One region of the Pelosinus sp. IPA-1 genome, then DNA from elsewhere that is predicted to be linked to it. Evidence: riboswitches for the same ligand, from Rfam matches in the RefSeq annotation. Region 1 holds a riboswitch; each other region holds the start of a gene.

Evidence for each region. A riboswitch is a leader RNA that binds a small molecule or an ion and turns the genes downstream of it on or off. The one in region 1 is predicted to bind cyclic di-GMP.
Region 2: another riboswitch for cyclic di-GMP. It lies ahead of QSJ81_RS16495 (porin family protein); the one in region 1 lies ahead of QSJ81_RS14240 (methyl-accepting chemotaxis protein).
Region 3: another riboswitch for cyclic di-GMP. It lies ahead of QSJ81_RS13660 (methyl-accepting chemotaxis protein); the one in region 1 lies ahead of QSJ81_RS14240 (methyl-accepting chemotaxis protein).
Region 4: another riboswitch for cyclic di-GMP. It lies ahead of QSJ81_RS01490 (HD-GYP domain-containing protein); the one in region 1 lies ahead of QSJ81_RS14240 (methyl-accepting chemotaxis protein).

The regions. Positions count from the first base shown of each region.
Region 1 covers NZ_BSVC01000005.1:311,841-314,045, forward strand. The annotation lists gene QSJ81_RS14240 (methyl-accepting chemotaxis protein) at 1-1,177, opposite strand, end outside; cyclic di-GMP riboswitch class I at 1,352-1,437, opposite strand; gene QSJ81_RS14245 (double-cubane-cluster-containing anaerobic reductase) at 1,722-2,205, opposite strand, start outside.
Region 2 covers NZ_BSVC01000006.1:300,915-303,119, reverse strand. The annotation lists gene QSJ81_RS16495 (porin family protein) at 1-769, opposite strand, end outside; cyclic di-GMP riboswitch class I at 949-1,035, opposite strand; gene QSJ81_RS16490 (DUF6506 family protein) at 1,139-1,441, opposite strand; gene QSJ81_RS16485 (helix-turn-helix transcriptional regulator) at 1,535-2,205, opposite strand, start outside.
Region 3 covers NZ_BSVC01000005.1:189,564-191,768, reverse strand. The annotation lists gene QSJ81_RS13665 (Na+/H+ antiporter NhaC family protein) at 1-717, opposite strand, end outside; cyclic di-GMP riboswitch class I at 888-973, shown strand; gene QSJ81_RS13660 (methyl-accepting chemotaxis protein) at 1,115-2,205, shown strand, end outside.
Region 4 covers NZ_BSVC01000001.1:338,496-340,700, forward strand. The annotation lists gene QSJ81_RS01485 (2-oxoacid:ferredoxin oxidoreductase subunit gamma family protein) at 1-324, shown strand, start outside; gene QSJ81_RS01490 (HD-GYP domain-containing protein) at 405-1,472, opposite strand; cyclic di-GMP riboswitch class I at 1,602-1,693, opposite strand; gene QSJ81_RS01495 (metal-dependent transcriptional regulator) at 1,924-2,205, shown strand, end outside.

The sequences.
Region 1 (2,205 bases):
GTGTTGTCCCGTCAGTCACACCTGTTATTGCAGTTGATACTTGATTTGCCGCCTGAGATAATTGTTCCGTGCTTGCTGTAAGCTCTTCAGAAGAAGCCGATACTATTTCACTTGCCTCCTGAACTTTCATAATCATTTGACTAAAATTCCCAATCGACGTTGATAGAGCCTTTGCTAGAATTCCAATCTCGTCATCCGATGAAGAAGTAATGGCTACAGAGAGATCTCCGTCACCAATCTTCGCAACTTGCCTAGAAATCTCTTCAATTGGACGTAATAGTCTAATAAGAAATATCCATGCAACAAAACCAACAACAAGAAGAGCCACTAAAAGAGAAATTACCATAGTAGTAAGGCTTGCATAAAAGTCACTTATAATTTCACTCTTAGGCATACTAACAATTGCCACCCAGGGGGTATTCTTAATTGGTACAGCCAAGGCTAAAGAGTCTCGACCGCTAGAATCGGGATAAGGGATTAATCTCCCTGAATTCTCCAGCAAGGAATGTAACATATTCTCTGGAACTTTTATTTGCTCTTTTATTATATCTTTATTTGTGTGAGCTAATATTGATCCATCTTGAGCTACAATTCCAGCCACACCAGTTTCACCAACCTTAACTTGGTCGAGAAAACTTTGTAGGGTTTCTAAGGAGATTGACTGAGCAACAAATCCCGCCATTTTACCGTCCTGTGTTTTGACAGGTTGCGTAACTATGACTGAGGGTATTCCTGATGCCCTGTTCACTATTACATCGCTAATGTGTGACTTTTGATCCTTCATCGTGTCTTTAAAGAAATCTCGGTCAGCTACACTTCCTCCTATCGTTTTCGCATCGTAGGGAGCTATGGCAAATCGTGCGCCTGAAGAATTGATAAATACCAGACGATCAACTCCCCATGTGGCTGCGAAATATGTATTGATCTTATCTTGTACACGGGAAGCATCTCCAGATTTGAGGTCAAGATCTTCACTATAATATTTACCGCTTCTTGAAAATGAAGCAAATAATTCACTTGTCTCACCCGCCAGCTGAGAAGCCTGGCCATTCATTGCTACTTGATTGTTATTCAATGTTCTCCCATAGAGAACATACATACCTGACCCTCCGACGATAAGCCCTGTCATAAGAAGGGCAATCACTAATAACGTAACGGTTTTTGCTTTAATAGACATCTCTTACTCTCCTTTATTAAAAACTAAATACTAATTTATTTGTAAATGATCTCATGCATTTATAAATCCTGCGAAGTTGCTAGTTATGAAATACTTCAACTGTAATCTCCATGCATAATTTCATTAATAAATCAAAAATCCCCAGACGAATGCCTGGGTTTCAATACCTTTTTCAAGGGAAACCTGGCAATCATAGACCAAATGTCCTTAGACCCATAGCTTTGCGTCCCTACCTTTCAGTAAGTTTGCCAAATATATAATTTTCTACATTTACAATATCATAATTATAAGACGAATAAATTATTATAATATTAACGTTTGGTTAATATTACTAAAACATAGCGTGTAATTACCTCTAGTATAGAACATAGCGATTGATAACGGTTATCAATATCAATCATTATATTCTATACTGTTTAATTTTGTCAACACTTCAATTGTCTTCCTAGAAATAAAAGAGCCTTCGCAATAATCCGCGAAGGCATGAATTTATATATGTTATTGCTTATCTTATAGAGAGTAATGTGACAACGAAAAGCGTCAATTACGCCTGGATCATTTCAAGGAAGGCTTCAATACGTACCCGTAGCTGTTCCGTATCGCTACTTGAGTAGTCAGTTTCCACTTGGATAAATGGTAAGCTAAACTGTTCATCCAGATATTTTTTTATGGAATAGGATTCCACATTATAAGTATGACAACCAATCCAGGTCAAATCTAACACCCCGTCGACTTTGAAGTCCTTTACCAGGCGTCCCAGTAGTTCATAGCGACCAGGATTAGGTGACATACAAGAACACGCAATAGCCAAATATTTTTCGGCAATAGCCTCTAGAGGGTCTTTATTTTCATCTTCGTCAACCAGCATGTCTACTGGTTTATAGCCGTTACAGTTTTCTTGACAAACTACCGTTCCTCCTAGTTCTTCAACCAGCCTTATTACTTTTTCTGAGCCTAGTCCAACCGGTACACCAGTGAGTAAAATACGAGGTCCCGCCTTATGTTTGTTTTGCTCTAAACCAGCTTTA
Region 2 (2,205 bases), on a different contig from region 1:
AACCAATACGGGCACGAATTCCAGATGAATCCCGATCTAATTGCCCAGGACCACTATTCAAAGCGTAATGATAACGAATTTCTCCGTCAATCTTTACTTTGTTGTCCAATTGACTGCTCCGGTCACCTACATGACTCAAATCATCTATAAGGCCTGTATACGTTTCCGGTGAGATATAATTTGTATTACTTTTTGCTTTTTCTTTAATTTCCGTATTGTTCATCTGAACTACTGTTTTAGGTTCGATATCTGCATTATTCCTAAGCATTGTTTTCGGATCAACATAGTCATTAGTTATTGTAAGCATTGTGTTTTTATCAGTAGTGAGTTTATCTGGATTCGTTATAAATCTCGTTGTTATTTGCGCAATTTCATATGCAAAATCAGCTTTAGCCTTTTCAACATCTAGGTTTGGGTCACTAATTATTTTTGTTGTGATTTGTGCCATTTTATATGCGAATTCATTTTTCTGGTCGTTGGGCAAAATTGGCATTATTTTTGCTGTGACCCTAGCAATTGAATACGCAAACTCAACTTTAAAGTTTTCGACATTAGTAGTTGGGGTAGATAATATTTTACCTGTAATTTGTGCCATTTCATATGCAAATTCAGCTTTAAATTTTTCTGTATTTCCTGGTATTACAGAAAGTTTATTGCCACCCTCGATTTTTACTTCATTTGAAGCATATACCACGTTTCCCCCGTGCTCATTTATTGGTATACCGACTATCGTTGCAACCGAAAACAGTAATATAAAAACCTTTTTCACTTAAAAAACTCACCGTCCTGATAAGATGTATTTTTCATAGTCACGTCTGGTTGTCCCATTACATACGTTTCATTCACCTGAAAGCTTGCTACAGTACTTATACAGGTTAATTCCTTTTGATGAAAACTGGCAACAAACATCAATTTTTACACAAAAAAATTGCCAGGTTGCATTTCAAGAAATGCAACCTGGCAATCATAGACTTAATCGTCCTTAGACCCATAGCTTTGCGTCCCTTCTTTTCAGAAGGTTTGCCATTTATATACTTTTAATTGATTTTCGCTCAATATTGTTAAATTCCTGCAGGATTATGTTATATTCTTGAAATTTAAGATACATAATATATAACTTATATAGTCGGTTAAATCACTAAAATAGATCATCACCGCTTTTAAATTCAAAACCTGGGTGATTATCAAATCTTACTACACCAACTATTGCTTTTCCTTTTACTGCTGCTTTAATCTTCGCAACTCCCTCAATTCCGAAACCTGCACAGAGTTCAATAGCTTCGATACCTTGTTCAACCATTCTTCTAGCGACTAGCTCACCTTCCTGATAATTTTCCACACCTACAACATGTAATTGTACAACCGGAGCATTAATAATTGCATTATGAATTTTCTCATCATTCTCCGGAGCAATAAATATAAATGCCGCTTTTAAACTCAAAATAGTTCCTCCTAATAAAAAAAATGGCGAGCACAAGATGCAAAACCTTCATTGGGATACGCGACCCTAAACTCACTCGTTCCTAATACTATATCAATCAAACAATTTTCTATTGTAAAAATGCGACATAAAGTTTTCCTCGTGTAAAAATAAAGATGGATATTCTCCTACATACGTCTTAAACTCTTTAATAAAATGGGATTGATCATAATATCCGTGTTCCAGTGCACTCGTTAGATAATCTGTTTCTTTGTTAAGTAGTAAATGCTTTAATACCGTTTCAAAACGACAATTTCGTTGAAAAGTTTTCGGACTAACACCAACTGCTTCCCTAAATTTTCTTTGAAGTTGCCTATCACTAATAAATAATTCACTACTTATTTCTTTCAGTACTACATCACTGCAGCCATAAAACACCTTTTTTACCGCTGCATCTAACCATGAATTTGGACGACGATACATTTCGAGGAACCTCATAAGAAAATATTCGATTATAATAATCCTTTCCTGGAGACTTTTTGCATCTAGTACCCGTTGTCCAAATTCTTGCCCTTTTTTTCCCCATATTTCATTAATATCAATAAAGCGGTCTATTAAATCATTACCTGATTCTCTAGAAAAGTGGCGAAAAGCACCTGCACGAAACCTCACAGAAATAAAACCGCTATACCTTGCTGGATTTATATGATAACACCCATAACGCGGAGATATAATATGACAATTAGGCGCTACAAAAATTTCATTCTTCTGATTTCTACCAGCGA
Region 3 (2,205 bases), 120 kb from region 1:
AAAGGCGGCTAAAAGGAGTATAATGGCAGCGGGAAATAAGGTAATTATGCTTATATCAAAAGATTTCAATATCTCGTCTGTCATTTGCGTGTCATAGAAGGACAGAGGATTCGCATTTGATAAGTAGGTATAACCTATAATTGAAAGGATAAATGGTAAAATCGAAGTTTTCATCATATTGTTTATATTTATATACAGCTTAGTATCTGTTAAAGATGCTATAAGATTAGCGCTCGAAGACATAGGAGAGCAGCGATCACCAAAATAGGCTCCTGCGATAATGGCACCTGCCGTCATGTTGATATCAACATTACCCCCTTTAGCTAATACCATGAGCACTACACCGATGGTTCCAACCGTGCCAAATGAGGTTCCAAGTAGAAAGGATACTAGACAGCAGAGTAAGAAGGCGGATAGTATGAAGTATTTTGCACTGACAAAGGCAATTGCATAATACACGATAAAGGAGATCGTGCCACTGGCTCGCCAAACAGCTGTTATTGCGCCGATCAGTACAAAAATTTTGATTACGATAAGGGACTTTTTTGAACCAATCATCATCATGTTAAATAAATTTGTTAGGGTATAACCTCGACGTAACGAAAGTAAGGAAAAACCTAGAAGCCCCAAAAGCAAAGAATAAATAATAGAAATATCATGATAAATGCTGAAAAGCAGAGAACTAAAAAAAAGAATAAAGACGATTATAGTGTCCAAAGTCATCACTTCTTCCATGAGTATTTAATAAGATTGATAAGATACTAAGACATCTCAAATCTTATAGTGTATGTGCCCCCCAAGTCAAGGCTGAAAAATGACTCTTAACGTTGTATTTTGGCATTATTTGACGAATTTGGCTATTGGGTGTACAATGAACAATATTAAAAAGGAAATATTGGCAAACCAATTGAAAAATTGGGACGCAAAGCTATGGGTCTAAAGACGAGTTGTCTATGATTGCCAGGTTGCTAGTGAATCATAATTAATTATGATGAGTTAATTAGCACTTGCTTTGGGCAGGTGCTATTTTTATTTGGGAGAGAGGTAGAGTTTCAAGGTAGGTAGCTAGCAATTTGGGCAAGAAGTGAAAAATGAGGCGGAGGAGAATTTTTTTATGAATTTGCTTAAATGGATGGGAAAAAGTATTCAGGTAAAGGTTACTGCTGTTTTAGTGATTGGCTTATTACTTACATTGAGTATTCTAGGAGTATGTAATTTTTACAATGCAAAAAGCATATTAGTTTCCGATGTTGAGGAGGATCTTATCCACCGAGCAAGTGCTTATGCTGAAGATATTGGAACGTGGAAAAGCACTCGTGAAATCGAGGTTTCCATATTAGCAACGAATCAAAGTGTTGTGAACGGAGATACGCAAGGTGCACTTACTTATTTAAAAGAAGAGATCAAGCGTAATCCGATTTATTCACGGTTTTGGCTTGTAGATGCAAAGGGGCAATCCATTCATACATCGGGTGATCGAACGAATATCGCTGATCGTGACTATTTTAAACAGGTCATGTCAACTGGCAAAGTGGTAACTACCGATCCTATTATTTCTAAGGCGGATGGCAAAATGGTAGTATCTGTTGTTGCTCCGATCAAAAAGAATAACCAGATTATAGGTGCTCTAGGCGGTACAGTCCCTATTGATGCTCTCATTTCGCGTGTTAATGAAATTAAGGTTGCACAAAGTGGTTATGCTTATGTTATTCAAGGTGACGGACTCATCATTATTCATCCTGATAAAGAACAAGTCATGAAGACCAATATATTAAAGGATCCTAATGGAAATAATCAACTTAAAGCTGTAATAAATAAAATGGTAAACGGTGAAACTGGAACTGGTAATTACGTAGACGGGGGCATTTCAAAGTATGTAGCTTACGCTCCTGTTCCTGGGACTCAATGGAGTTTAGGGATTAATGCTCCAGAGAAAGAGATTTTTGTAAAGTTAACTCCATTTTTAAGGTCCTCCCTTATTACAATCGGTTTGATTCTTATTGCTGCTTGTGGTTTTGGTATTCTAATTTCAAGGCGTTTAACGAAACCCATTATACGCTTGAATCAAGCGATCGAAAAAATGGCGGAAGGTGACTTAACTTCACAAGTGGCTGTTATTGGTGGGGCGACAACACAGAGTGTCGCGGGTAAAGACGAGTTAGATGCAATGGGAATTTATTTTGATACTATGGTGAAAAAAATACG
Region 4 (2,205 bases), on a different contig from region 1:
GCGATCGTGCTCAATCAGCCTTCCTATGATAAATTTTTATCACGGATTAAACCGGGTGGTGCGATTGTTGTTAATTCTTCGATTATAGAATCTACTGCTATTCGGAATGATATTACACTTATTTCCTTGCCAGCAACAGAGATTGCCAACGAATTGGGAAAACCAGCCCTAGCTAATATGGTATGCCTGGGGGCACTTATTCCAAACTTGAAGTTACTCAATGTTAATGCCATAGAGAAAGCAATGCATGAAGTGGTAGGTAAGAAAAAGCCAGAACTCTTTGCCGTTAATATGGAGGCAATAAAAAAAGGGCTAGATCGGTAATAGCAAAAGGGCCTACTCTTTGGTTATCAAAGAGTAGGCCCTTTTACAGATCAGAAACGATATAGCATTTTTCTTATTCTTTAGGATTTTGAAATCTTGGAAATCAAAATTTGAGGGTTATCTGCTAATCGAATATCCCTAGTAGGCATATAGGGTGAGCCATCTGGATAAGAGATAAGGCGGATGACAGGTCGTTGTGGGGAAGAATTAGGGATGGAAACAACAACAGCCAAATCTCCCGTATTCAGTAAGACCTCCATGCCGGGCATATAGGTAGCTATCTTTGATAAGAAAATTCGCCCGTAAGTTTCGTCAAAACTAGTTCCGAGGCCAGAAGCAATAATGTTATATGCTTCGTCTGGTTCCATAGCCTTGCGATAAGGGCGGTGTCCAGTGATGGCTTCATAAACATCTGTTATTGTTAGTAAACGCGCATAATTGAGAATTTCTTCCCCTTGTAGTCCACGGGGATAACCTGTACCATCAACCTTTTCATGATGTTGCCAAGCCATATGAGCAACAAGACTTGAAATTTCCCATCGCTTGTTTACTAATAAATGAAATCCAGACTCTGGATGTTGCTTAATAATTCCAAATTCCTGTTCAGTCAAACGGTCAGGTTTATTGATAATTTCTTTATCTACTTCTATTTTTCCCAGATCATGAAGCAATGCACCGCAGGTAATTTCTTTGATTTGTACAATGGAAAAATCGCAAAAGCGGGCCAGTAATGCTGTGTATATGGCGCAATTTAGAGAGTGTGCTAAGGTATAATCATCATGGGTTGCAATACCCGTTAATTGAATGGCTACGGATGGTTGGAGGATTAATTCTTCTACAATATCAGAAGCAAGGCTGCAGATTGGATCCATGGCAAAATTTTCGCCCCGATTGACTTTCTCCATAGTAATACTTAATATAGCTAAAGCACGTTGTTGTGTTTCAAGGGAAAGATATTCTGGAATTTTTATATCGGCATATCGATTGTCTCTAATAAACAGGGCATTTACATCCAAATCTCGCAGTTTGTCGAGATATTCTTCAGTTAAAGTCACTCCCGAAGCCAACAATACCTGTCCCTTTTTATTTAAAAGATGTCGCGCTAATGTCATACCTGGGATAACATCGTTTAAACTGATTTGTCTCAAGATAAAAGCTCCTTTGTTGTATAAAAATCAGCATAAATTATGCTCGTGTTTCTAATCGATAAGGCTATTAGCAAAGTAAGCGTATAAAAAAAGCTTAACTGCATAATGAGCCAGTTAAGCTTATCATAATCATGCAGCGTGGCGATCATAGATCTTTAAAAAAATCCGTAGACCCTATAGCTTTGCGTCCATACTTTTCAGTATGTTTGCTAATAAAAGTTTTAATAATAGAAAACTAGGTAACTATCATTCGTGAATGGTGTCAGTTTTAAAATAATAGCATATAATTATAGCAGATTATGTCATATACTGAAGAGTATATCAGAAATTGTTAGCAGATGGAATATCTAGTCTTATTTTTCGATTTTTTTTTAGCGGTGGAATATTTTTTAGTGAAAAATCATAGTAGTAGAATAAGAGTGGGCGCTAATATCGTGGGAGGCGGCTGGAAATGCTATCACCTAGTTTAGAAGATTATTTAGAAGAATTGTATCGGTTGTCTCTAACGAATGAAATTGTTCGTGTCACTGATATAAGCCAAAAATTAGGGGTATCTTTGCCTTCTGTTAGTAAAGCCTTAGGGAAGTTAAAAGCAGACCAATATATTCATTATCAGCCATATGGTGTAATCAGCTTGACAGATTCAGGTAAAAAAATGGGAAGTTTTTTGGTTGAACGGAATAGACTATTACAAGAGTTTTTGACCTTGATTTGTGCTGATTGTGATAGCGAT